Regions from separate parts of the Pseudoalteromonas sp. APC 3250 genome, predicted to be linked through region 2. Evidence: predicted binding sites of a transcription regulator. Region 2 holds the regulator's gene; each other region holds the start of a gene.
What was found. Region 2 encodes sigma-54, which starts transcription at its own class of promoters, with help from an activator protein. Its sites were predicted from a motif close to GTTGGCACGNNNNTNGNNT; they were not measured.

Region 1: a site for sigma-54 is predicted at 6,057-6,075, ahead of dps (DNA starvation/stationary phase protection protein Dps). Genes of this name have one in related genera too.
Region 3: a site for sigma-54 is predicted at 5,989-6,007, ahead of QL986_RS12065 (BON domain-containing protein). Genes of this name have one in related genera too.

Annotation. Positions count from the first base shown of each region.
Region 1 covers NZ_JASDCM010000013.1:13,385-21,685, reverse strand. Annotated here, with positions in the region: gene katG (catalase/peroxidase HPI) at 1-751, shown strand, start outside; gene QL986_RS13300 (MFS transporter) at 813-2,693, opposite strand; gene QL986_RS13295 (DUF2189 domain-containing protein) at 2,920-3,699, shown strand; gene QL986_RS13290 (CBS domain-containing protein) at 3,877-4,296, shown strand; gene QL986_RS13285 (DUF2237 domain-containing protein) at 4,461-4,823, shown strand; gene corA (magnesium/cobalt transporter CorA) at 4,857-5,813, opposite strand; gene dps (DNA starvation/stationary phase protection protein Dps) at 6,162-6,686, shown strand; gene QL986_RS13270 (SulP family inorganic anion transporter) at 6,872-8,301, shown strand, end outside.
Region 2 covers NZ_JASDCM010000005.1:80,868-89,168, reverse strand. Annotated here, with positions in the region: gene rapZ (RNase adapter RapZ) at 1-265, opposite strand, end outside; gene ptsN (PTS IIA-like nitrogen regulatory protein PtsN) at 285-737, opposite strand; gene hpf (ribosome hibernation promoting factor) at 742-1,029, opposite strand; gene QL986_RS07265 (RNA polymerase factor sigma-54) at 1,056-2,555, opposite strand; gene lptB (LPS export ABC transporter ATP-binding protein) at 2,625-3,350, opposite strand; gene lptA (lipopolysaccharide transport periplasmic protein LptA) at 3,347-3,886, opposite strand; gene lptC (LPS export ABC transporter periplasmic protein LptC) at 3,876-4,430, opposite strand; gene kdsC (3-deoxy-manno-octulosonate-8-phosphatase KdsC) at 4,427-4,978, opposite strand; gene QL986_RS07240 (KpsF/GutQ family sugar-phosphate isomerase) at 4,979-5,950, opposite strand; gene QL986_RS07235 (calcium/sodium antiporter) at 5,954-6,922, opposite strand; gene QL986_RS07230 (ATP-binding cassette domain-containing protein) at 7,189-8,004, shown strand; gene mlaE (lipid asymmetry maintenance ABC transporter permease subunit MlaE) at 8,004-8,301, shown strand, end outside.
Region 3 covers NZ_JASDCM010000010.1:115,367-123,667, reverse strand. Annotated here, with positions in the region: gene recJ (single-stranded-DNA-specific exonuclease RecJ) at 1-800, opposite strand, end outside; gene dsbC (bifunctional protein-disulfide isomerase/oxidoreductase DsbC) at 885-1,613, opposite strand; gene xerD (site-specific tyrosine recombinase XerD) at 1,686-2,612, opposite strand; gene fldB (flavodoxin FldB) at 2,718-3,239, shown strand; gene QL986_RS12080 (DUF2147 domain-containing protein) at 3,287-3,745, opposite strand; gene QL986_RS12075 (methyltransferase) at 3,840-4,538, opposite strand; gene srmB (ATP-dependent RNA helicase SrmB) at 4,615-5,841, shown strand; gene QL986_RS12065 (BON domain-containing protein) at 6,081-6,401, shown strand; gene QL986_RS12060 (mechanosensitive ion channel family protein) at 7,148-8,104, opposite strand; gene yaaA (peroxide stress protein YaaA) at 8,224-8,301, opposite strand, start outside.

The sequences.
Region 1 (8,301 bases), on a different contig from region 2:
TATGCGAGGCGGTGCCAACGGTGCACGCATTGCGCTTGCTCCTCAAAAGGATTGGGCGGTAAATAATCCAGCCGAAACCGCAAAAGTACTTAACGTATTAAAAGCGATTCAAGCCGACTTTAATGATAGTTTCTTTAGCAAAAGCCAAGTGTCACTAGCCGACCTGATTGTGTTAGGTGGTAATGCAGCGATTGAAAAAGCAGCGAAAGATGCAGGTTACACAGTAGATGTACCGTTTAATGCTGGCCGTGGCGATGCTACGCAAGCGCAAACTGACGTTAATGCATTTAGTTTATTAGAGCTGCCTGCCGATGGCTTTAGAAACTACTTTGATGCTGAACAAAGCTATAAATCGCCAACTGAAATGCTAATAGATAAAGCGGATCAGCTTGACCTAACCGTGCCAGAAATGACCGTGTTAGTAGGCGGTTTACGTTCGCTTGATGCAAACTACAAAGGCACTGACTACGGCGTATTTACTGACAAGCCAGGCACTCTAAATAACGACTTCTTTGTTAATTTATTAGATATGTCGACGGTTTGGAAAAAGTCATCAGATGCGGGGATTTATCAAGGCTTTGATCGTCAATCAGGCGAGCACAAGTACACTGCTACTTCGGTTGATCTGATTTTTGGTTCAAATTCAGAACTACGTGCAGTTGCTGAGGTGTATGCCTTTGATACATCAAAGCAAAAGTTTGTAGAAGACTTTGTTGCGGCATGGACTAAAGTAATGAACTTAGACCGTTAATTACCATTAAGTAATACAACCATAGCGCTGCAATTAATTGCAGCGCTTTTTTATTATTAAGCTATTTTAAAGCAACCACTCGCTCGCGCAAATCATCGGCATTAACGTTCTGTGCAGCCACCATTTCACCAATAGTCACACTGACCAACGACCACTTTGGTCTAGGCAATCGCCACTTTGTTTTTCGACTAAACATACTGCCCCATAGTCCATCTAAATGAACAGGAATAACAGGCACCGGTGTGCGCTGAATTATTTTTTCAATGCCACGGCGAAATACATCAACTTCGCCATCTCCACTGAGCTTGCCTTCAGGAAAAATTCCCACCAGCTCTCCACGCTCTAGTGCCTGAGCGATATCGTCAAAGGCTTTATTAAACGCCTTAGGATTTGCTTTTTCACTATCAATTGGAATGGCTTTGGCCATTTTAAACAACCAATTAAGTGCTGGTGAATAATAAATAGGGGCAAACACGACAAACCGAATTGGCCTAGGTGACGCGGCTAAAATAAACATCCAATCAACAAAGCTAACATGGTTACTCACCACCACGGCAGCCCCATCATCGGGCATATTAAGCGTTCCCTTAGTGCGTACTCGATACATACAAATCGCTAAAATATAAATAATAAAACGTAAGAAAAACTCAGGCACTTTGCTATATATGTACAGCGATATCAGTAAATTAAGCCCTGCTAATAACAACAGTAATTGTGAAATCTCCCAGTGTAAAAGCGTTAGGGTAACAATACTTAAAACAGCGCTGCCCACCATAAATAAGGCGTTTAGTACATTATTGGCAGCAATCACTCGTGAACGGCTATCTGGGTGAGTACGCTGCTGAATAAGTGCATACAGTGGCACCGTATAAAAACCTGCAGCTATACCAATACCAGCCATCCAAATAAAGTGCCAGAGCATATCGCCGGTATTAATCACTTGTTCAAGGGTAAGCAGCGATTCATTAGTTTGGCGATAAAACTCAATGCTTGGCTCTTGGCTTAATAAATATAAAAACAAACTAATTAAAAGCGCCCCAAAAGGCACAATGCCTAACTCAATACGTGAGCGCGATAGCTTCTCACAAAGTAAAGATCCCAATGCAATACTCAACGAAAACACCACTAAAGCTGAGGTAACCACCAGCTCATCGCCTCCCATTACATGTTTTACATAGTTAGGGAGCGCGGTTAATATCACTGCACCAATCAGCCAAAACCAGCTGATCCCCAATACTGATTTACCCACTGACTCGGTTTGTGCGTTAAGCACATTAAATACACTTTTGGTCGAGGAAATAGGATTAAGCGATACCTTTAAATTAGCATCATTCGCAGCACTTTTTGGTATAAAACGACTACTCAAATAACCAATAACCGCCAAGCTCACTATCGCGATACTGATATAAACAGGGCCTGCAGCTTGGGTTATATAATAAGTGCCAAATACGGTGCCCAATAAAATAGCCACAAAGGTGCCAGATTCAACTAACCCATTAGCTTTGGTTAATTCATGAGGAGCCACATGCTGCGGTAAAATAGAGTATTTAAGTGGCCCAAAAAAAGTGCTTTGTAAACCCATTAAAAACACAGTACCTAACATTAACCAAACCTGCTCGGTTAAAATAGATACCACGCCCACCAGCATTATTGGAATTTCGCAAAACTTTACGATGCTGATCAACTTTGATTTTTCCAACTTTTCTGCAATTTGACCAGCCATGCCCGAAAATAAAAAGAATGGCAAAATAAATAATCCCGCAGCCACGTTAGAATAAAAAGCACCATCGGCCACCGTAGCAGCCTGAAAAATTAAAATAAGCAGGATTGATTGCTTATAAATATTGTCATTTAAAGCGGAGAAAAACTGTGTCACAAACAGAGGTAAAAACCGTTTACTGCTCAGTAAAGCTCCTTGATATTGTTGTTTATTTTCCTTCATTACGGTCTCTTCAAATTAGCTACAGCGTTTAGATTACCACTGTGTAAAAGAAATACGAACCCACTTTTTTAAGTACGTGCTCAAAAATATACCTAATCGCTAACACACAATAAAAATGATTAACAAATGAACAATGCAACTAAATCTTGCGTATAAGTTGTTTATGAGTTGTAAATAAAACATCTATGTTCTAAAACTAAAAGGTGACTAAAAAAGGAGCATCTTTATGCCAACTACAAACACAATAGAAAAAGACACCAAATTCGCACGTTGTTTAGAGTGCAACAAAGTAAATACATTTGCCGCTTTTCATTGGCTTTCGTTAGCGTTTAAGGATATGGCGCGCGCGCCCATGCTGAGCTTAATTTACGGTTTAATCTTCACACTTATTCCCGTAGCGATTGTTTACTCTGTTGTACTTACCGACAGCCACCTTGCCATACTGCCAGCCACGGTTGCATTTGCCTTAATAGGTCCTGTGTTTGCGGTTGGTTTGTACGATGTGGCTTGGGAGCTTGAGAAAGGCCATAAACCTACTTTAAGCCATTCATTAAAATCGATGTTTCGTAACCCTGTAGGTGAGTGGGGTTTTGCCGTGTTACTTATGGTAATTATGATTATTTGGATGCGCTTAGCCGCAATTGTTCATGCATTGTACCCAAGCCATGCAAACCCAACATTTGAAGAGCTTTCGGCGTTTTTAACCATAGGCAGTATTATTGGCGGTATTTTACTGGTTAGTGTGTTTTCAATTTCGGCGTTCACCCCGCAAATTATGATGGAAAGACGCGTTGATATAATGACTGCCGTGGTTTCTTCAATCCATGCAGTTAAAGAAAACTTTGCAGCCATGCTGGTGTGGTCTATTTGTATATTTGTACTTGTGGCACTGGGCTTTGCTGCGGGTGCCGCTGGATTCATTATTATTATGCCACTACTTAGTTACGCTAGTTGGCACGGTTACATTGCGGTTATTAAAACTAAAAAAGAACGTGGTTACGAATAACATTCACCCATCGTCATTTTTTATCACTTAATAAAACGCTTTAGGGTGTTTTATTAAGTGATGCCTGTTTCCCTCCTGTGAATTAAATCTGCAAAAACCTTGATCTCAATAAGGTGCAAAGCTTAAAAAGCGCGCTAATATAATGTGATATACCACACGCTTTATAAAGGAATAAACATGAGTCAAAACGTTGCAGACTTAATGACACCTAACCCATTCTCAGTGAATATAAAAAGTACTTTGCACGACGCACATAATTTAATGAAAGAAAAAAATGTTCGTCACATTCCCGTTATCGACGAAGATGGCGCATTTGTTGGCATGCTTACGCAAAAAATTATGATCGCCAAAGTAATGGGGATCATGGCTACTTTTGGCGCAAATGCACTACAACGCAAAGAAAAACTCACAAAAGTAGAAGATATTATGGTGAGTGACTTTATTAGTGTCACTCCAGCCCAGCCATTATCAGATGTGGTTAAGTTTTTTGTAGAGAATCGCCATGGCTGTATGCCTGTGGTTAGCGAGCAAGGTCAGCTGGTAGGTATTTTAACCTCTTCTGATTTTGTGCGCTTAGCTGCGGCGCTATTATCTTAATTAATAGCACAATAAAAAACCTGCGTTTTGAATTTACGCAAAGCGCAGCTATTTTTATAAACAAATACCTACCCAGAAGCCTCTTCGTATATAGCTAAGTCACTAACAGCCTGTTATGGTAAACAGCTCTTTTCAGCAGTTATTACTAAAAGGTAATTTGTCATATGGCTAATCAATTAAATGTATTGGGAACTCGCCTACAGCTATGTTGTGGCAATGGCGGCTATACTCGCGAAGGGTTTTGCTATGTGCCAGATTCAGACTTTGGTAATCACAGTGTGTGCGCCATTATGACCGACGAATTTTTGCAATTTTCTAAGGCGCAAGGTAACGATTTAATTAGCCCTAATCCTTTGTATGATTTTGCGGGCTTAAAAGCTGGCGATAAGTGGTGCTTATGTGCGATTCGTTGGTATCATGCCATTGCTGCAAATGTTGCTCCTCCTGTTGTACTTGAAGCAACAAACCAAAAAGCGCTAGATATTATTCCCCTTGAAGTATTAAAAGCACATCAATATACTGGGTAATGATTTGAGCGCTCAGCTTGCAATATTAAAGTATTATAACCACCCTTTATGTTTAAAAAATAAATAAGGGGCAAAGCCCGACAGCAACATAATGCCAATTGCAAATGGATAACCCCATTCCCATTGTAGCTCAGGCATTATATTAAAATTCATACCATACACACTAGCCACTACTGTAGGCGGTAAGAAAACCACTGAGGCAATAGAAAAGGTTTTAATAATTTGATTTTGTTCAATATTAATAAAGCCTTGTGTTGAATCCATCAAAAAGTTCACCTTGTCGAACAAAAAGGTACAGTGCGACATTAAAGTTTCTATATCGAGTACAATTTCTCGAAGAGATTCGCGCTCGTCATTTTGCGCGCCTATACGGCGTATTAAGAACGAAATATTGCGTCGCGTATCCATTAAACATAAACGCACTTTACCATTAGCATCTTCTAAGCGAGCTATGCGACCAACCGCCTCTTCTAAGTCTGAGTTATCTTCTTCAAGTACATAAGCACTGAGCTTCTCTAATTGATGGTGCATGTCTTCGAGCATATCCGCGTGGTTTTCAACTTTTTGATCAAATAAAGTGATTAATAATTGTTTTGCTGTATCGCATGCCACCTGACCTTTTCGCGCTCTTAAGCGCAGTAGTCTAAAATCAGCCAATTCCTCATCACGAATAGTAAGTAAGCAATTGTTTTGCAACAAACAAGCTACCGTTACAGTATTAAATCGCCCTTCATTAGGTGACATAAACAATGCATGCACATGTAAACCTTCATTATCGATAAAGCACCTTGACGACGTTTCAATCTCTTCTACATCTACCGAATCTGGAAAAGTTATATTGAGCGTTTTTGCAAGCGCATTTTGCTCCTGCGGTGTTGGATTAATAGTATCAATCCAATGTGCATTCTTTATGGATACTTCAACAGGGGTATCAGGTAAAGGCTCTAACTCTTTGATCACTCCTTGCTCGATGGAAAAAAATCTCAACATACACTTCTCCTTTAATGAATCTTTAAGTTGAGTATATGTAACAGGACATTAATCAACAATGATAATACCTTCATTATAACCACTATAAAGGGCACGCTATTCGCTAACACTTTAAAGTACTGCTGTTTTGCAGAATTTACAAAAAAGTGCATATTTTTCATATGCACTTAATCTTGCTGCTTTATCAAGTACTATAAATAAAAATTAAACTGCTATTTTTCAGTTAGTTAAAACTATGTCACTATCGGCATGACGATTGCTTCTATAAATACAAGAGGTGTTCGTTATCGCAATTTAAATACTCACTAGAGTAAAGCGAGCACTATTTTTGAAATAGTAGGAGGAATCATGAGTAACAGTAATAATGCAAATAAAGTCGCTGAATTTACCGCTCCCGGTGTAGAAAACGAATCAGCAAATAAAGCAATATCTGTACTAGAAAATCGCATGGTAGCGCTAATTGATTTACAGCTAACTTTAAAACATATTCATTGGAATGTAGTAGGTCCAAACTTTATTGGCGTACATGAAATGCTAGACCCACAAGTAGAAACCGTCCGTGAAATGACCGACACCATAGCAGAACGTATTGCCACTTTAGGCGGCGTCCCAGTTGGCACACCAAAATCGATTGTTGAGCGTCGTACATGGGAAGATTACGCCATAGGTAAAGGCTTAGTAACTGAACACTTAGCCGCATTAGACAAAGTATATAACGGCGTTAACGGTGATCACCGTAAAGCCATAGAATCACTTGCTGAGCTTGATCCGGTATCTGAAGATATGATCATTGCGCAACTTGCAGAGCTTGAGCAATATCAGTGGTTTGTTCGCGCCCACATAGAATCATCTACTGGTCAATTGAACAGCTAATTTTTAAAGCAGTCATTTGACTTACAAAGCCCAGTAACTTGCTGGGCTTTTTTGTTTTTAAACTATATTCCTCTTATTAATATACTAGAAATCCCCCTATTTAGCGCATCTAACACGTTTAGTTACTATACTTATTATTAAAGAGAACTTACTATCGACTCCTAATTATTAGCAGGGAATTTGAAGTGTTGTCGCGTCTATATAGCTTTATGCCAGGTTTACACACCTTATTTAATTATCAACGCCAATGGTTTTCTGATGATGTGAGGGCGGCATTATCGGTTGCAGCCGTTGCTTTACCTGTTGCTATAGCTTATGCGCAACTTACAGGCGTTAATGCTGCAGTTGGCCTGTATTCTTGCGTATTACCTATGATGCTTTATGCACTTTTTGGTACCTCTAAACAGCTTATTATTGGCCCTGATGCCGCAACATGTGCGGTTATTGCTGCAGTTGTTACTCCACTCGCTGCAGGCGATAGCTTTAAACATTGGCAATTAGTGATCACCATGACCGCAATGACCGGTTTTTGGTGCTTTATTGCCAGCCGCTTTAAGCTAGGTGTATTAGCCGACTTTTTATCTAAACCAATTTTAATGGGGTTATTAAACGGTGTGGCTATTACCATTATTGTTGGTCAGTTTTCTAAAGTATTTGGCTTTACCTTTGATGAGCGCTACTTGCTTGAGCGTTTAGGTGGCGTTCCTACGTATTTATCGCAAACTCATATTCCCACCTTACTAATGGCTTTATTTACCCTCGGCGTTTACTTTGTGTTAAAGCGCTTAAAACCTACATGGCCAGCCTCTATGTTTGCCATTGCACTAGGTGCGGTATTCGTTTGGTTATTTAATTTAGAGCAGTTTGAAATAAAAACCATAGGCACAGTAACCGGTGGTTTGCCTGTGTTTAACACCCCAGTATTTGATGTGGGTATTATTCGAGAACTTGTTGTACCGGCACTCAACTTAGCCATAGTTAGCTTTGTCAGCATGATGCTAACAGCGCGAAGCTTTGCAGCAAAGAATGGCTACGACATCGATGCCGATAAAGAATTTAGAGCCTTGGGCATCGCTAATTTAGCGTCAGCATTATCACAAGGCTTTGCCGTTAGTGGTGCCGACTCACGCACAGCCGTAAACGACGACTCTGGCGGAAAAACCCAATTAGTTTCGATTATAGCTGCCGCTATTATTGGCGTTATCGCTCTTTTTTTAACGGCGCCGCTTGAATTTATTCCCAGTGCTGCACTCGGGATTGTATTAATAATTGCCTCTGTTCACCTGCTTGATTTAAAGGCAGTCTGGCAATTAAAATTTAAAGATAAGCAGGCATTTTACTTAGCCTCAGCCACACTTTTTGCTGTGCTGTTTATTGGTGTTATACCAGGAATTACCCTTGCTGTATTACTAGGGTTATTTCAATTTATTCGAACTGTTATGCGCCCATCAGACACCATTTTAGGTGTGGATATAAAAGGCGTAGTAAGAAGCTTAGACGAAACAGATAAAGCCAAAGCAGTACAAGGGGTTTTTATATATCGCTTTAATTCTCCTTTAACCTATTTTAATGCCAGTTATTTTAAACGCCGCTTGTTAGAGCAATATGCAAGACA
Region 2 (8,301 bases):
CGTCACTGTCTAAATAAAATACCGTTGGTTTAGTAAAACCAGGTAAATATTCGAGTATTTCATTAAATTGCTGTTGCTCTTTAGGTAGATTACGCACATCAACACTCACAGCAATTTTATTATAACTGTCGGAAACGCTGCGCACTAATGATGGTAATAAATTAAGAGGAATATTGTCTACACAATAATAACCTAAGTCTTCCACAACGCGTAACGCCACAGATTTACCTGACCCTGAGCGACCGCTTATAATTATTAATTCCATTTATCACCTTTCTTTATTACTACGATTGACTGACGATAACCTGATACAGTTCGCTATCCGATTTGGCGGCGCGTAACTGTTTACAAAATTCTTTATCATTGAGCTTATCAGCAATCGTGGCTAGCATCTTCAAATGCTGCTGATTATCGCCATCGGGAACAATTAACGCGACAAAAATGTCAACCGGTCGGTTATCAATCGCATCAAAATTAATAGCTGTTTCGCTCACTAAAATCAAAGCAAGGGGCTCTTGAGCTCCACTCATGCGACCATGTGGAATAGCAATGCCTCGGCCAATGCCTGTACTTCCAAGCTTTTCTCTTGCAGTTAATGCATTAAGAATATCTTGTTGTGTTAAATAGGGCAGCTTATTGTGAGCCAATTCACTGATAAATTCTAAAATTCTTTTTTTACTATTAAAAAGGACCGCAGCTTTACTGCAGTCCTGACAGATAAGTGAGCTTAGTTTCATAGTGTTAGTGTCGAGCAAGTTTCTCTTTGTGTTTAATTACTTGACGATCTAGCTTGTCAATGAGCGAGTCTATAGCGGCATACATATCTTGATGCTCAGTAGAGGCAAAAATCTCAGCGCCACTAACATGAACGGTTGCTTCAGCTTTTTGGTTTAGTTTTTCTACATCGAGAATAACGTGCACATTCGTTATGTGATCAGTGTGCCTCTGTAACTTCGAAAATTTACTATTTACGTAGTCTCTAAGCGAGTCGGTAATATCTACATGGCGACCAGTTAAATTCAGTTGCATAAACATTTTCCTCTTTGTTGTACGCCTTAAATCAAACTTTTACGTTGATTAGACGGGGGAATAGCTAGAGATTCGCGATATTTTGCAATGGTTCTCCTCGCTACTTTAATTCCTTGCTCTGCCAATATATCTGCAATTTTACTATCACTCAATGGTTTAGCTGAGTTTTCTGCAGCGATTAATTTTTTAATTAATGCACGTATTGCTGTTGATGAACATTCGCCACCATTTTCAGTACTTACATGGCTTGAAAAGAAATATTTAAGCTCAAAAATGCCACGTGGTGTATGCATGTATTTTTGCGTAGTAACACGCGATATAGTCGACTCATGCATTTCCACCATTTCAGCCACATCGTTAAGCACCATAGGCTTCATAGCCTCAGGACCGTGTTCAAAAAAGGCCTGTTGCTGCTGCACAATACAGTTGGTTACTTTAAGTAGCGTGTCATTTCTACTTTCTAAGCTTTTTATAAACCATTTAGCCTCTTGTAAGTGCGAGCGAATAAACTGGCTATCACCACTTGATTTAACCGTACGCGACATAGCTGCATATTGGCTATTTACTCTGATCTTAGGCATGCTATCTGGGTTTAATTCAACTACCCAACGACCTTTAACTTTTTTAACCGACACATCAGGAATAACGTATTCAGACTCTTCTCTGACAATAGTGTCTGCCGGTTTTGGGCTGAGCGTATGAATCAACGTCATGATTTCTTTAAGCTCATCTTCTTTAAGCTTTGTTTTTTTCATTAACGTGCGATAGTCACGTGCAGCAAGTAAATCAATATGATCGGTTAAGATCATTTTTGTTTCGTTTAAAAAAGGTGTGTCTTTATCAAATTGATTTAGCTGAATACACAAGCACTCTTGTAAACTACGCGCGGCTATTCCCACTGGATCAAATAGTTGAATACGCTTTAGTACCGCTTCTATTTCGTCAAGTTCAACTTCATCTTCGCCGTCGTTTTCTTGGTTAAAGCTTTCTAATATTTCTTCACAGCTAAGGGTTAGAATCCCTGAGTCGTCTACAGCTTCTACAATTGCAATAGCTATCGCTTCATCGGTAGGACTAAACGGCGTCAGTTGAAGTTGCCACATTAAATACTCATGCAGCGTTTCAGTCGAAGAGCCTTGATAAATAGATTCATCTTCTGGCATTGGGCCCGATGAAGAGGCAGGCGCAGCGCTCATATATTCATCCCAAGTAACATCCATAGCCATATCATCGCTAATAGTGTCTTTGGTCATTGCTTCGCCGCTATCTTGCTCATACTCGCTAGGTTTATCGTCAGCTGAGGCACTTAGCGTTAAGTCATCGTTATCGGCTTTTTGTTCGTTTTTACCTGCAGTGTCTTCGCTGTAATCGTGTTCTTCAACTTCAAGCAAGGGGTTGCTATCGAGCGCTTCTTGAATTTCTTGCTGGAGATCCAATGTACTGAGTTGCAATAAGCGAATTGCTTGTTGCAACTGTGGAGTCATTGTAAGTTGCTGGCCCATGCGCAGCTGTAATGATTGCCTCATGTATCTCTAACAATCCTTTTAAATTATTATAATTAATATTAGCAGATGCTTAGTGTAATAACACACATATTAGAGCTTGAACTGCTCGCCTAAATAAACATCGCGTACTGTTTTATCGTTTAATACATATTCTGGAGTGCCTGATGCAATTAACTCTCCATGAGAAACTATGTAGGCTTTTTCACAAACATCAAGAGTTTCGCGTACGTTGTGATCTGTGATAAGTACGCCAATTCCTCGGTTTTTAAGATGCTCTATAATCTTTTTAATATCTAATACTGAGATAGGATCAACCCCCGCAAAGGGTTCGTCTAAAAGGATAAATTTAGGGTTTGCTGCTAACGCGCGAGCAATTTCAACGCGGCGACGTTCACCACCTGATAAAGCCATACCTTGACTATCGCGGATATGCTGAATGCTAAATTCATCAAGTAAATTATTTAAGGTATCTTCGCGTTGTTGTTTATTTAATTCTTTACGTGTTTCTAAGATAGCCATTAAGTTTTGATAAACAGTCAGCTTTCTAAAAATAGACGACTCTTGCGGTAAATAACCAATCCCTAAACGCGCTCGGCTGTGCATCGGTAATAAAGTAATATCTTTATCATCAATTGATATTTTGCCTTTATCGCTAGGCACAAGGCCTACAATCATATAAAAAGTGGTGGTTTTACCTGCACCATTAGGGCCAAGTAACCCCACAATACTGCCAGCTTCAACCTCTAGGCCAACGTTTTTTACAACTTCACGACCTTTGTAGCTTTTAGCTAATAGCTCTGCTTTTAATGTGCTCATGGTTGACCTTTATCATCTTCTTTTTTATTTTCAACAGGGACTAAAATAGTGTGTACACGGTCTGTTGAGTTTTCGTCTTTTTCTGCGCTAATTAACTGCTGCTCGATATCGTAAGTGATACTTTTAGCTGTTATTTTTTGACCTGCTTGAGCAATGCTTGCATCGCCGATTAAGGTTAAAAAACGCAGCGACACATCGTAACGCACTTCATTAGCACTGGCGCTCATTATGGTGCCATCAGCTTGTGTTTCTTCAAAATATGCAGGGCTGCCTGTGGCAATTAATAACTGTTTGTTATCGCCTAGCTCATCGCGTTTATGCACTTCTAAACGGTCAGCTGTGATACGGCGATTACCATGAATAATTTCAACATTTTTCTCAAAAATGCCTACGTTTTCTTTTAATTGACCTTCTTGCTTATCTGCACTAATTGAAATTTGATTAGCAGCGGGGGCTTCAGCAGGTTCAGCGCCATTACTGTTAAAAGCAATTAATAGTGAGGGAACAATTAAAATTTTAAATAGGTTATTGGTCATAATATAGGGTTCGCGTATGGTTAATAAGTTTAATCACCTCGGTTTTTAAATCGGCCTCAAGGCCTTTACCTGTGATTTTTAAATTAGGTCCTGTAATAACGACAGGCTGCTGTGATTGCATGGTTAATAGTTTTATATCAACATTGATGGTCTGGGCGTTGATCGTATCGATCATGGCGTTATCTACTAAGTTTTGAGCGGTTACATTACCCTCTAACACCAGTTGACGGTCGTCGTAGAGGGTGGCTTCATCGGCGTTAATACGCCATGTTTGCTGCTCGTTGTATAAAGTGAATATAGGCTTTTCAAAAAAGGTAAAACCGAGTTGTTGATACAACTCCATTTTTACCGCAGTTACCTTATGGCTCACTTTACCTTGTTCATTATAAGCCGTTTGTTTTAGCTCAATAGCGGTATAATCAGGCTTAGCAATAACTTGTGTTTCTTCGCTTGCAGTAATATCAACCTTAGTAAAATAAGGATACCAGAGCCAAACCATACAGCTTATGAATAAAACGCTCAGTATAATGCGCGCTACATTCATGAACTCGTTCCTTGGCTAGTTAGTGGCTTGTTATTTTCGAGCATAAGTAAGTCTGTCAGCTCTCTTACCGCACCAAAACCGCCGGGCAGTTGGGTTACATAATGTGATAAACGTTTAATAAGTGGATGAGCATCGTTTACGGCAACCGCAAAACCGACTTGCTCCATTACTGGCATGTCTGGGCCATCATCACCTATATAAGCAATTTGCTCATCGCTAAGCGCTAATTTTTGTTTTAATTCTTGATAGGCTATGAGTTTGTCTTCTTGGCCTTGATATATATGTTGTACGGTTAAACTGCTCATACGTTGCTGCACTATATGAGAATGGCGCCCGGTGATCACGGCGACTTCAAAACCGCTGTTAATCAGGGCTTTGATACCAAATCCGTCTTTGGTGTTAAATGCTTTGAGTTCTTCACCTTGGTTTCCAAGGTAAATACGGCCATCAGAAAATACACCATCAATATCACAAATTAATAGCTTTACTTTTTTTGCGCGCGCCTTTGCATCATCACTTAGCGGTTGATAGAGATCTTCAAATTGCATTTATAGCACTCCGGCTTTAAGTAAGTCTTGCATATTTAGTGCGCCAATCGGTTGATTATGCTCATTAATTACAATTAAACCATTAATACGTTTTTGTTCCATAATATTTAACGCTTCAGCCGCGAGCATCTCTTGGGTGGCTGTAGTACACGACTTGGTCATCACAACATTAATTTCAGTGCTATGAATGTCAATACGTTGCTCTAAAATACGGCGTAAATCGCCATCGGTAAACAGGCCTGATAATTGCTGGTCACTATCAACAATAGCGGTCATGCCGAGTCCTTTGGCCGACATTTCAATTAAGGCATCTTTAATCGTTTGCGTCTCGTTAATGATAGGCGTATCAGCACCACTGTGCATAACATCTTTAAGAGTTAAGAGTAATCGCTTGCCTAAGCTACCACCAGGGTGCGATAGTGCAAAATCATCAGCAGTAAAGCCGCGTGCTTCTAATAATGCCACCGCCATGGCATCACCCATAGCGAGTGTGGCAGTGGTACTTGCAGTAGGTGCTAAGCCCAATGAGCAGGCTTCTTGTTCAACTTTAATACACACATGCACATTTGCCAATGTTGCCATGGTTGAGCCTTGGTTGCCTGTCATGGCAATCATTTTGGCACCAATGCGCTTTAATACTGGAATAATATTAAGTACTTCGCTGGTTTCACCAGAGTTTGAAATGAGGATAACCACGTCATTTGCTGTGATCATTCCTAAATCACCATGGCTTGCTTCACCCGGGTGAACAAAAAATGCGGGGCTGCCGGTACTGGCAAGAGTGGCGGCTATTTTGTTACCAATATGGCCTGATTTACCCATGCCAATAACAATAATACGACCTGAGCAGTCATACATTAATTGACAGGCTTGGTTAAAGCTTTCATTAACGTATTGTGTAATATCGCTGAGTGCTTGGCGTTCAATCTCTAGAACACGTAACCCTTGTTGAATAAAGTTTAGCGTTGACATGGGCTATCCTACTTGACTAAAAATATAACCTTGGTAAATCATAAATGCGACGATGAGCAAGCCACCTTCTATTCTATTGATACGTCTTTGACCTCTAAAGTTCAATGACATAGCAATTAGCGCCAAGGTTGCGCCAATCATAATAATAACATCACGGTTAGCAACCGAAGTATCGATAACCGATGGATTAATTAATCCTGCCAGCGGTAATACCGCTAAAATATTAAAAATATTCGAACCAACTATGTTACCCAGCGCTAAGTCATCTTCATTTTTAAGTACACCTGCAATTGAAGCTGCAAGTTCAGGTAAGCTGGTGCCTATAGCAATAATGGTCAAACCAATCACTAAGTCACTTAAGCCAAAATATTTTGCGATATCAACGGCTGAGCCAACTAAAAAGTGTGAACTAACCGGCAGTAAAATCATACCCACTACCAGCCAAAAAACAGCTTTTTTGGTTGGTACGTTGTCAGGTACTTCGTCACAGGCTTCGCTCACAAACGGATCGTCTTGGTTTTTAGCTCGCAGTGAGACAAAAATAAGTCCGCCAATAAAAACAACAAAGCCAAATAATAAGGCTGCACCTTCAAAAAATGAAAAATAGTTATCTGAAAAAATATACCAAGTTGCAATGGAGACCAGCAGTACCAGTGGAATTTCACGTTTTAACGTACTTGAAGATACTGATAAGGGTCTTAAAAGGGCGGTAATACCTAAAACTAATAAGATGTTAGTGATGTTTGAACCAACTGCATTACCCACGGCAGTATCGGTTTTATTTGCCAAAGCTGCTGAAGCCGATACCATCATTTCAGGCGCTGAAGAGCCCATAGCTACCACGGTTAAACCTACAATTAGCGTTGGCACGCCAAAGTTTTTAGCCAGTGCTGCTGCACCATAAACAAACCTGTCTGCACTCCATACGAGAGCCGCAAAACCAAGAATTAAAATGACAAACGAGGTAACCATTGTGATAAGCCAATTAATGTAAATTCAGATAGCGCGAATAGTAACAAAAGCCACCATAAAAGTATAAATAAAAGAATAAGGTGTAATACATTAGGCGGTTATTTTAAGTATTCTTTGGCGCTTTTTATATGAAATTTTAAGCCAAAGTTAAGGCTGCTTGAATCAATCTTATAACTGTTTTTGCGACACTATTACAAAATCTTACGAATTGTTTTTTCCATATTGGTTAAAAAACCCTTAAAATAGAAATATGAGAGAGTATTGTTATGGAGAGCGACTTGTCGCAATCAATAGTTGAAGTCAAGGATGTTACCTTTTCTAGAGGCGATAGGGTCATATATAAAAATATGAGCTTTGACGTACCTGAGGGTAAAATTACTGCCATTATGGGGCCAAGCGGAATTGGCAAAACCACGATGCTACGCCTAATAGGTGGCCAGCTTAAACCAGACTCCGGTGATATTTTATTTAAAAACGACAGCATTGTCGCTATGTCGCGCAAAGAACTCTACGCGGCACGTAAACGCATGAGTATGTTATTTCAAAGCGGTGCCTTATTTACTGATATGTCGGTGTTCGATAACATTGCATTCCCCATTCGAGAGCACACGCAACTCAGTGAAGATTTAATCCGTTTAGTGGTATTAATGAAACTACAAGCTGTTGGCTTACGTGGTGCTAAAGATTTAATGCCTTCAGAGTTATCTGGCGGTATGGCACGTCGTGCAGCTTTGGCTCGCTCTATAGCGCTTGATCCTGAACTTATTATGTATGATGAGCCTTTTGCAGGACAAGACCCTATTTCAATGGGGGTTTTAGTTAAGCTGATCAAATCTTTAAACGAAGTACTTGGCTTATCTTCTTTAATTGTCACGCACGATGTGACAGAAGTAATGAGTATTGCCGACCATGTTATTATTATTGCTGATCAAGGCGTTATTGGCAGTGGTACACCAGAGCAGATGCGAGAGCACGAATCACCACTTGTTCAACAGTTTTTAAAAGGGTTATCAGATGGTCCAGTGCCATTTCATTATCCAGCACAAACCTATGCAGATGAACTGTTAGGAGAGCAGCAGTAATGTTGGATTTACTACAAAAAATAGGCCACAAAACGCTGGGCCGATTTGCTGCACTGGGGCGTTCAACCCAAATGCTGGCAAGTGCGTTATGGCATGTACCCAATTTTAAAAAAGGCACACCTTTACTCGTGCGCCAATTATATATGGTTGGCTCACAGTCATTATTGATCATTGTTGTATCAGGATTGTTTATCGGCATGGTATTAGCCCTGCAAGGCTATACTGTTTTAGTTGATTATGGCGCTGAAGACAGCTTAGGCCCTTTAGTGGCACTCAGTTTATTACGTGAACTTGGGC
Region 3 (8,301 bases), on a different contig from region 2:
GCCACTTCAATCAGTGCGGTAATACCTGGGCGAGTTTTACCGCTGCGAATACGAGCCAAGCCTTGGTGCACTAAGGTGCGGTTGTTCGCATCAAGTGCCACCACATCGGCTACCGTACCTAACGCTACAATATCAAGCAAATCAGCTATATTTGGCATAGGATGATGGTTAAAGTAGCCTTGTTCACGCAATGCGCTTCTCAGGGCAATGAGTAAATAAAACGCCACACCAACACCGGCTATCGACTTAGAAGGAAAATCACAGTCATGACGGTTAGGGTTAATAATAGCATCGGCGTTAGGCAGTTGTTCGCCTTGTAAATGGTGATCTGTAACCAGTACTTTAATGCCTGCGGCTTTAACAATATCAATGCCTGCGATACACGAAATCCCGTTATCGACGGTGATCACTAAATCGGGCTTCATTGTCACTATTTGCTCAGCCAATGCGGGGCTTAAACCGTACCCTAGACTAAAGCGGTCTGGTACTAGGTAATCTAAGTGAGTAAAGCCAAACATGGCCAGCCCTTGCATTAAGGTGGCGGTGCTGGTTGCGCCATCGGCGTCAAAGTCGCCCACAATAAGTATTTTGCTTTGTGCGTGTAGGGCTTCAATTAACAGTTGGCTGGCTTTGTCTATATCTTTAAAAAGTTTGAAGTCGTGGAGTGTAGCTGCGCTATTGTTTAGCTCATCGGCATGGGACACATTTCGCGTGGCATAAATTTGCTTAATAACAGGGTGAAGATGGCTCGGCAGATGAGAGTCGTCAACGGGTTCTCGCGCAATGATCATTTTTTTCATGCTAGTTTTTAACTTATGATGTTCATGATAATAAGACAAAAAAAGGCCATAAAGGCCTTTTTAAACACATACTCGCGGTATTGCTTAGCCCGCTTTGTTAGCCTCAAGCGCTGCGCTTAATGCCGCAGCAGGCTGATAACCTGGGATCATCGTGCCATCTTCTAAAATAATAGCCGGTGTACCGCTAATACCAAAACTCTGGCCTAACTGATAATGCTCAGCAACAGGTGCGCTACAGCCTTTAACAATTTGGGTATCTGCACCTGATTTAGCTTCAGTTAATGCTTCTTGCTGATCTTTCGCACACCATACATTCATTAAATCAGCGTAACCAGATCCTTGCAGACCGCCACGCGGAAACGCTAAATACTTAACGGTAATACCCGCATCAAGTAAGTCATCTAGTTCACGGTGTAATTTACGACAGTAACCACAGCTAATATCGGTAAATACAGTAATGCTGTGCTTCTCTTCAGGCGCTTTGTAAACAATCATTGAGTCTTCGTATTCTTTTAACCCTGATTGGCGCACACCATTAAGTGCTTGCTCGGTTAGGTTACTACGGTTGTTTAAATCGATTAGCGTACCTTGCATTAAAAATTGACCGTCAGGACTTGCATACAGCACCCCTTTATTGGTGATCAATTCTTTTAAGCCTGCAACTGGGCTTGGATTAATTTGTTTAACGGTTACCCCTAGCGCGGCAAATTTCGTCACGATAGGATCATTGGCATCGGGTGTTACTGCAACGCCATTAGCAAAGGCGCTCAAACTAGTGCACAACATGGCACCTGCTAACATTAATTTTTTCATAACGGGTTCTCTATCTTAAAAATACTTATCTTATCGTGTCTATATGACCGGCTTAGTGACAAAAAAATTCGCTTAAGCACGAGGATGATGCTCAGCATGCACCGATTTTAATCGCTCATTCGCTACATGCGTATAAATTTGGGTAGTTGATAGGTCGCTGTGGCCAAGCATCATCTGCACCACACGCAAGTCAGCCCCATGATTTAATAAATGCGTTGCAAATGCATGTCGCAAGGTGTGGGGTGATAACGGCGACTCAACGGATGCCAAAATAGCATAGTGTTTAATCCGATGCCAAAAAGTTTGTCGTGTCATGCCTACCCCTCGTTTAGAGGGAAATACAAAATCGGTGGCGTGTTTTATCATTTGTGCGCGCCCGAGCTTTAAAAACTGCTCGAGCCAATACATAGCTTCTTCACCTAAAGGCACTAGCCGCTCTTTGTTTCCCTTACCTTTTACAAACACCACAGCTTGGCGCAAATTTATTTGCTCCATTCTAAGCCCCACCAGCTCGGTTACCCGCAGCCCTGTTGCATACAGTAACTCCAGCATGGCTTTGTCGCGCAGACCCATTGGCTCTTCAATATTGGGGGCACTTAATAGCGCCTCTACTTCGGCCTCAGAAAGCGTTTTTGGTAACGACTGCCCCGCTTTAGGCTGAGCAATATTAACCATAGGTGAGTCGCTAATTATTTTTTCGCGTACAAAGTACTGATAAAAACGTTTTAATGCACTAATACTGCGTGCAGTACTGCGTGGTTTTAGCCCTAAATCAACGCGGTGTGCTAGGTAACTTTCAACGTCGAGGCTGGTTACCGTCATTAAGTTTTCGCCTTTTAAAAATTGGCAAAACTTATCTAAGTCACTGCGATAAGCGCTCAGTGTGTTTTCACTTACGCCTTGCTCTAAATATAGGCTATCTAAAAAGGTTTCTAAAAAGTCGCTATTGCTGCTTAGCTCAGTGTTTTGTTCAGGTAAATCGTCAGATAGCGTTGTCACGTTGTGATCTCATGTTGGTAATACCACGGGAGAAGGTATCAATTAAAAATACCTTACGGTAAACTTGAGCCTATCATAACAGGCAATTACACAGTGATAAATACGATGCAGATTGGTTTATTTTTTGGTTCTACTACCTGCTATACCGAAATGGCGGCAGAAAAAATACGCGACATTATTGGCGCCGATATCGTCAGTTTACACAATATTAAAGACGAACCGCTTAAAAACGCTGAGCAATACGACTTTATCATTTTTGGTATCTCAACGTGGGACTTTGGCGAAATTCAAGAAGATTGGGAATCAAAGTGGGACGACATAAAAGACGTTGACCTAAATGGTAAAACTATAGCCTTATTTGGCATGGGCGATCAGCAAGGGTATGGCCAGTGGTTTCAAGACGCGTTAGGTATGTTGCACGATGAAATAAATGCCCAAGCCATTACTCAACTTGGCTTTTGGCCTAACGATAGTAATTACGAATTTGAAGCGTCCAAAGCCCTTACCGAAGACGGTAAACAGTTTGTAGGTTTAGCATTAGATGAAGACAGTCAGTACGAGCTAAGCGACGAGCGTATTGCCACTTGGGTAGAACAAGTGATGACAGAGTACGCTGAAACCCTATAACTCACTATTGCAAAGAGCGCTGCCATGCAGCGCTTTTTAATTCTTAACTATTCTACTTTTAACCAGTATTGGTTACGGTAAAAAAAGCCCACATAACCACGCACTTCAAGTTTTTCGCCATTTTGCTGCGGCGTTAAACGCACGCTGTAGGTTTTACCGTTATTTGGGTCGAGTATTTCACCGTCTTCCCAACTACCGTCACCCGCATAGGTCACATCTTCAATAATGGTCATCCCCAACATAGGCTGATTCTTTTTATCACCATCACACTCGGTGCAAAGTGCATCTTGCTTGGCTTTATTGAGTATTTTTTCAATTTTTCCAGTCAGCACGCCATCTTGCTCAGTAATGCGCACGTACGACTTAGCCTCGTTAGTCTCTTCGTTAATAGTTTTCCAAAGCCCAACCGGTGTGGGGTTAGCAAAAACCTCAGAGGTGTTAAATAAGCTGCCCGCTAAAAGGGCTAGTAATAGTATTTTTTTTGATTTTTTAGTTAATAAATTCATCAAATTACTTTAAATATGAGTCAATAATGGTGCCATACTAACAACCCTTTATAAAACACTCTACGTAAAAATGCTTTAGGCATACAGCGTGGTATTACATATTTAAATAAAACGCCTTGCACAGTGCAATGTAGTCTTGACTGTAAGCATTACTTAACTCCCTTATGCATAGAGTGCTTTTACTTACTTCACAATCATCAAAACTAAAAGTCATCAAACTGCGTCTAAAGGGCTTATTTGGCATAGCTTGTACTTGGCAAAGGCGATTTAAATACAGCCCTTGCTGCTGTGCTAATGTTATAAATAACTGCGCCTCAGTAGTGGGTAAAATAAGATTAAAACGCGAATGTTGATGACTTAGTTGCCTAAACGCACCAAGCAGTTCTGCAAAGCTTAAACCATCGGTATGGCGAGCGGTATTTCGCGCTGCATTATCACCTTTTAAACTGTGATTAAAATAAGGCGGATTAGCTATAACACAATCAAATAAACCTGCAGCCTCAAACTGCTGAATAGGCTGATGGTAAATACTAATATCCGGCCAAGGACTTTGCTGGCAATTTTGTAAAGCCTGCTGGTAGGCGGCTTCATCAACTTCAACCGCACTCACCTTTAAATGTGGCGCTCGTTGCTTACACATTAGAGCCAGTAACCCTGTGCCTGTTCCTATATCAAGTAACGTATTTGCGTGGCTTAAATCAGCCCATGCGCCCAGTAAAATACCATCGGTAGAGACCTTCATGGCGCACTGGTCGTGCTCAACCTTAAATTGTTTAAATGCAAAACCAGACATTTTTTCACCTTTTCATTCACCAAGCAGGTTTAAGTGCGTATAATTAACGGCAATTGTCCCCTATTTTTGACACTCTATGCAATTTTCTGAATTTGATCTTGATGATAAGCTACTCAATGCTATTAATAAAATGGGCTATGAAACCCCCACTAGCATTCAACAACAAGCCATTCCTGAGGCGTTGCAAGGACGCGATATTTTAGCGTCGGCACCAACAGGTACAGGTAAAACGGCGGCATTTTTAATTCCGGCAATTCAATATTTAATGGATTTTCCGCGTCGTGATCCGGGCTTTGCACGGGTATTAATTATGACCCCAACGCGCGAGCTTGCTTATCAAATTCATGAACAATGTGAGTTACTTGCAAAACAAACCCAGTTAAAAATTGGGGTAGTTACCGGTGGTATTAACTACGGTACACACAAAGAAATTTTTGAAAATAATAACGACATTTTAATCGCCACACCTGGGCGTTTAATGGAATATTTAGAAACCGAAAACTTCCATGCAGAAAACGTAGAAATGCTCATTCTTGATGAAGCCGACCGCATGCTCGACATGGGTTTTCGTAAAGAAATGCTGCGCATTTGTGATGAAGCTAAAAACCGTCGTCAGTGCTTTTTATTCTCAGCTACTCTTGAAGGTGACAGCGTAGAATTATTTGCAGAGCGTATTTTAAACGACCCGGCTCTGCTTGAAGCCGAATCATCACGCAAAGAAAAAGCTAAAATACATCAATGGGTTCATTTAGCCGACGACTACCGCCATAAACTTGAGCTATTAGTTAACACCTTAAACGGCCCTGATGTTAGTAAAGCGATTGTGTTTGTAAAAACTCGTGAGCGCCTTGAAACCCTTATTGGTGAACTAACCAATAACGGCGTTAAAGCTGCGTGGCTACGTGGTGAAATGCCACAAGATAAACGCATGAAAGCGATGGAAAATTTCCACAGTGGCAAAACCCGCATTTTAGTCGCGACCGATGTAGCCGCGCGTGGTATTGATGTAGCTGATATAAGCCACGTAATTAACTTTGATATGCCTCGCACTGCAGATGTTTACGTACACCGTATTGGCCGTACAGGCCGCGCGGGTAAAAAAGGCATAGCGATTTCACTCATTGAAGCGCACGATATTGGAATCCTTTACAAAGTAGAACGTTACATAGAACAGAAGCTAAAACGCCGTGTATTTAAAGGATTAGAGCCAAAGCATAAAGAAGCCAAGCCACCAGTCAAAAAGCGTAAAGATCCAGTAAAAATGAAAGCGAAGAAAAAAGCCAAAGCTAAAAAGAAAAAATAGCTTTAGCTTTAACACATTTAATTGAGCCGACGTTTGTCGGCTTTTTTGTGGCTTAAAAACAGTGAGTAAGCTATTCATAGTAATATGTAAAAAATACTTAGCTGAATAACTAATTAATAAAATAGTAATTTATTTCAAATAGTTAATCTTGGAATGAAACTTGTAACCCTATCGAATATACGAGTATTAAAACGCCGAGTAATGGCATTGTTTTTTAGTAACACACTAAGGATATAGTTATGAGTCGCATTAAATTTACTATCGGTTTTATTTCGTTTTGTTGTTTATTTTTATTAGCCTCTGCTTTTAAAGTCAGTGCAGCAACGCATTTAGCTGTAGTTAGCAGTGTGGCTACACAACCTAATTTACAACAATCTATTACTCATGAATTGCGCACTAACCCAAATTTAAAGTTAGAAAAACTAAACGTACACGTTAATGACGGTGACGTTGAACTTAAAGGCGAAGCCAATAACGGTTTTGAACGCGCTCTTGCACAAAAGTTTTTAGAAAATATGGATGGGGTTAAAATCATTCATAACAAAATTAGTGTCATTTAATATAACTTTTTCTTAACTAATACACTTAACTTATCCCTCAGCGCTGCGTGTTTCTCCAACACAAGCGGCGCTTTTTTTATAGTTTGCACAATATAATTCACTGCAGAGCATATTCCCAAGCCAGTTTAAATACTTAATTAAAAGCCTTTTAGTTTACGCACCAATCGCGACGCTCATTGCAGCTGCTTATACTTTTGAAACCTTTGTTTATAGACACTTATTATAAAGAGCTTACATCAAGCTTGGGCTCTAGTTCGGTTGATTAAATAATCTATTTTGAGATGAGAAACCTTATCGATATAGTTTTCTAATTGAGGCGTTTTTAAGGCAGTTAGCGCAAGGCTTTAATTACTTCAGATTATCAATTGGGTCTGTTGTTCTTTCAAGGTTGAATTTGCAGTAGTCTGTTTGGTATTTAGCCAAGGGTTTTGCCCAGGGACATTTACTCTTTGTTGTCTACATGGATGGTGGTAAGGAGCGTGAGCTGGACGCGGAAGCTTTGCTCGGTTTTTACTTATTATTACATGGATGTAAGCCAGTAGAATAACACAGGAGCAGTTATCGAGCCCACTAGGCAACAAACCTCGCGTCGCGATTAAATAGCTCTTAGTTTGAACTAATTTTAATCCGCAAAGGTCAACAGACCCTTATATTATTTATTATAAAAAGCGCGTTTTAATTTGTAAAAACGCGCTGATAGTCAGTAACTATTTCCCAATGCTTTTACCTTCGGGGTTTTAAATTATTTACTCACCTTGGCTTGCATCAGTATTATTGTCACCCTCTTTATTTGCTGACTGCTGATTTATTTTATCGCTTATCATGGCATCGAGTTTTTCACCGCCCTTAATACCAAAATCAAGGGTACGAATAGGAAACGGAATACTTATATCAGCGGCATCAAGTGCTTGCTTTACGGCCACAACTCCTTTGTGACGCACTGTCATAAAATCAGGCTCACCGGGGTATTTGATCCAAAACCACACTAACAAGTTTATACTGCTATCACCAAAGCCTTCGGCATAAACAGCGGTTTCATTTTTGCGGATCACAAAGTCAAATTGGTTAATTTTGTCGACGATGACCTCACTGGCTTTTTCTATGTCGTCAGCGTAAGAAATACCCACCGGCACTTCTATTCGTCTTACTCCTAAGGTGCTGTAATTACGCAGTACATTTCTAAATAGTATTTTATTAGGAACCAGTATCAACTGCCCGTAAAAGCTCTCTATTAGTGTGTTGCGCAAGTTTATTGAATGCACTGAACCAAACACATTATCGGTCTCGATAACATCACCCGCTTTGAACGGTTTACGAATACCCATAGCAATACCCGCAATTAGGTTTTCGGTCATATCTTGAAAAGCAAAACCAATGGCAAGACCAACAATACCTGCACCCGCAAGCAGTGACGTAACGGTACTTTTTAAGCCCATAAAATCAAGGGCAATAAAGACCCCCACACTCAGTACAATAACTTTAAAAATGGAGGCCATTAAGTCAGCAATTTGAGTAGAATCGAGCGAGCGACGCAATACTTTTTTCATTCCTTTGCCTGCAAGGCGGGCAATAAATGAAAATATAATCGCAATAATCACCGCGACTATAAAGTTAGGGATATGACTTATAACAACATCAAACCAACCGCCGAGCTTCTCTTCTATTAGTTTTTCGGCTTCTGTAATTGAGGGAATTGAGAGCATTTATTTTATACCTTAGTTTCTATTAATAACCTAAGGTTTGCAAAAATAGCGCCAGTATAAAAAAAGCCATGCAATGCATAGCTTTTTGGGTATGTGTTTAGCTGCAAATAGCGCTAAATTTAGCTTTGCTCTTCGCGCAAAAATACCGGTTCAAGTTCTTTAGTGGTTGCTTCTGAGCTAAAGTAATAGCCGGCCAC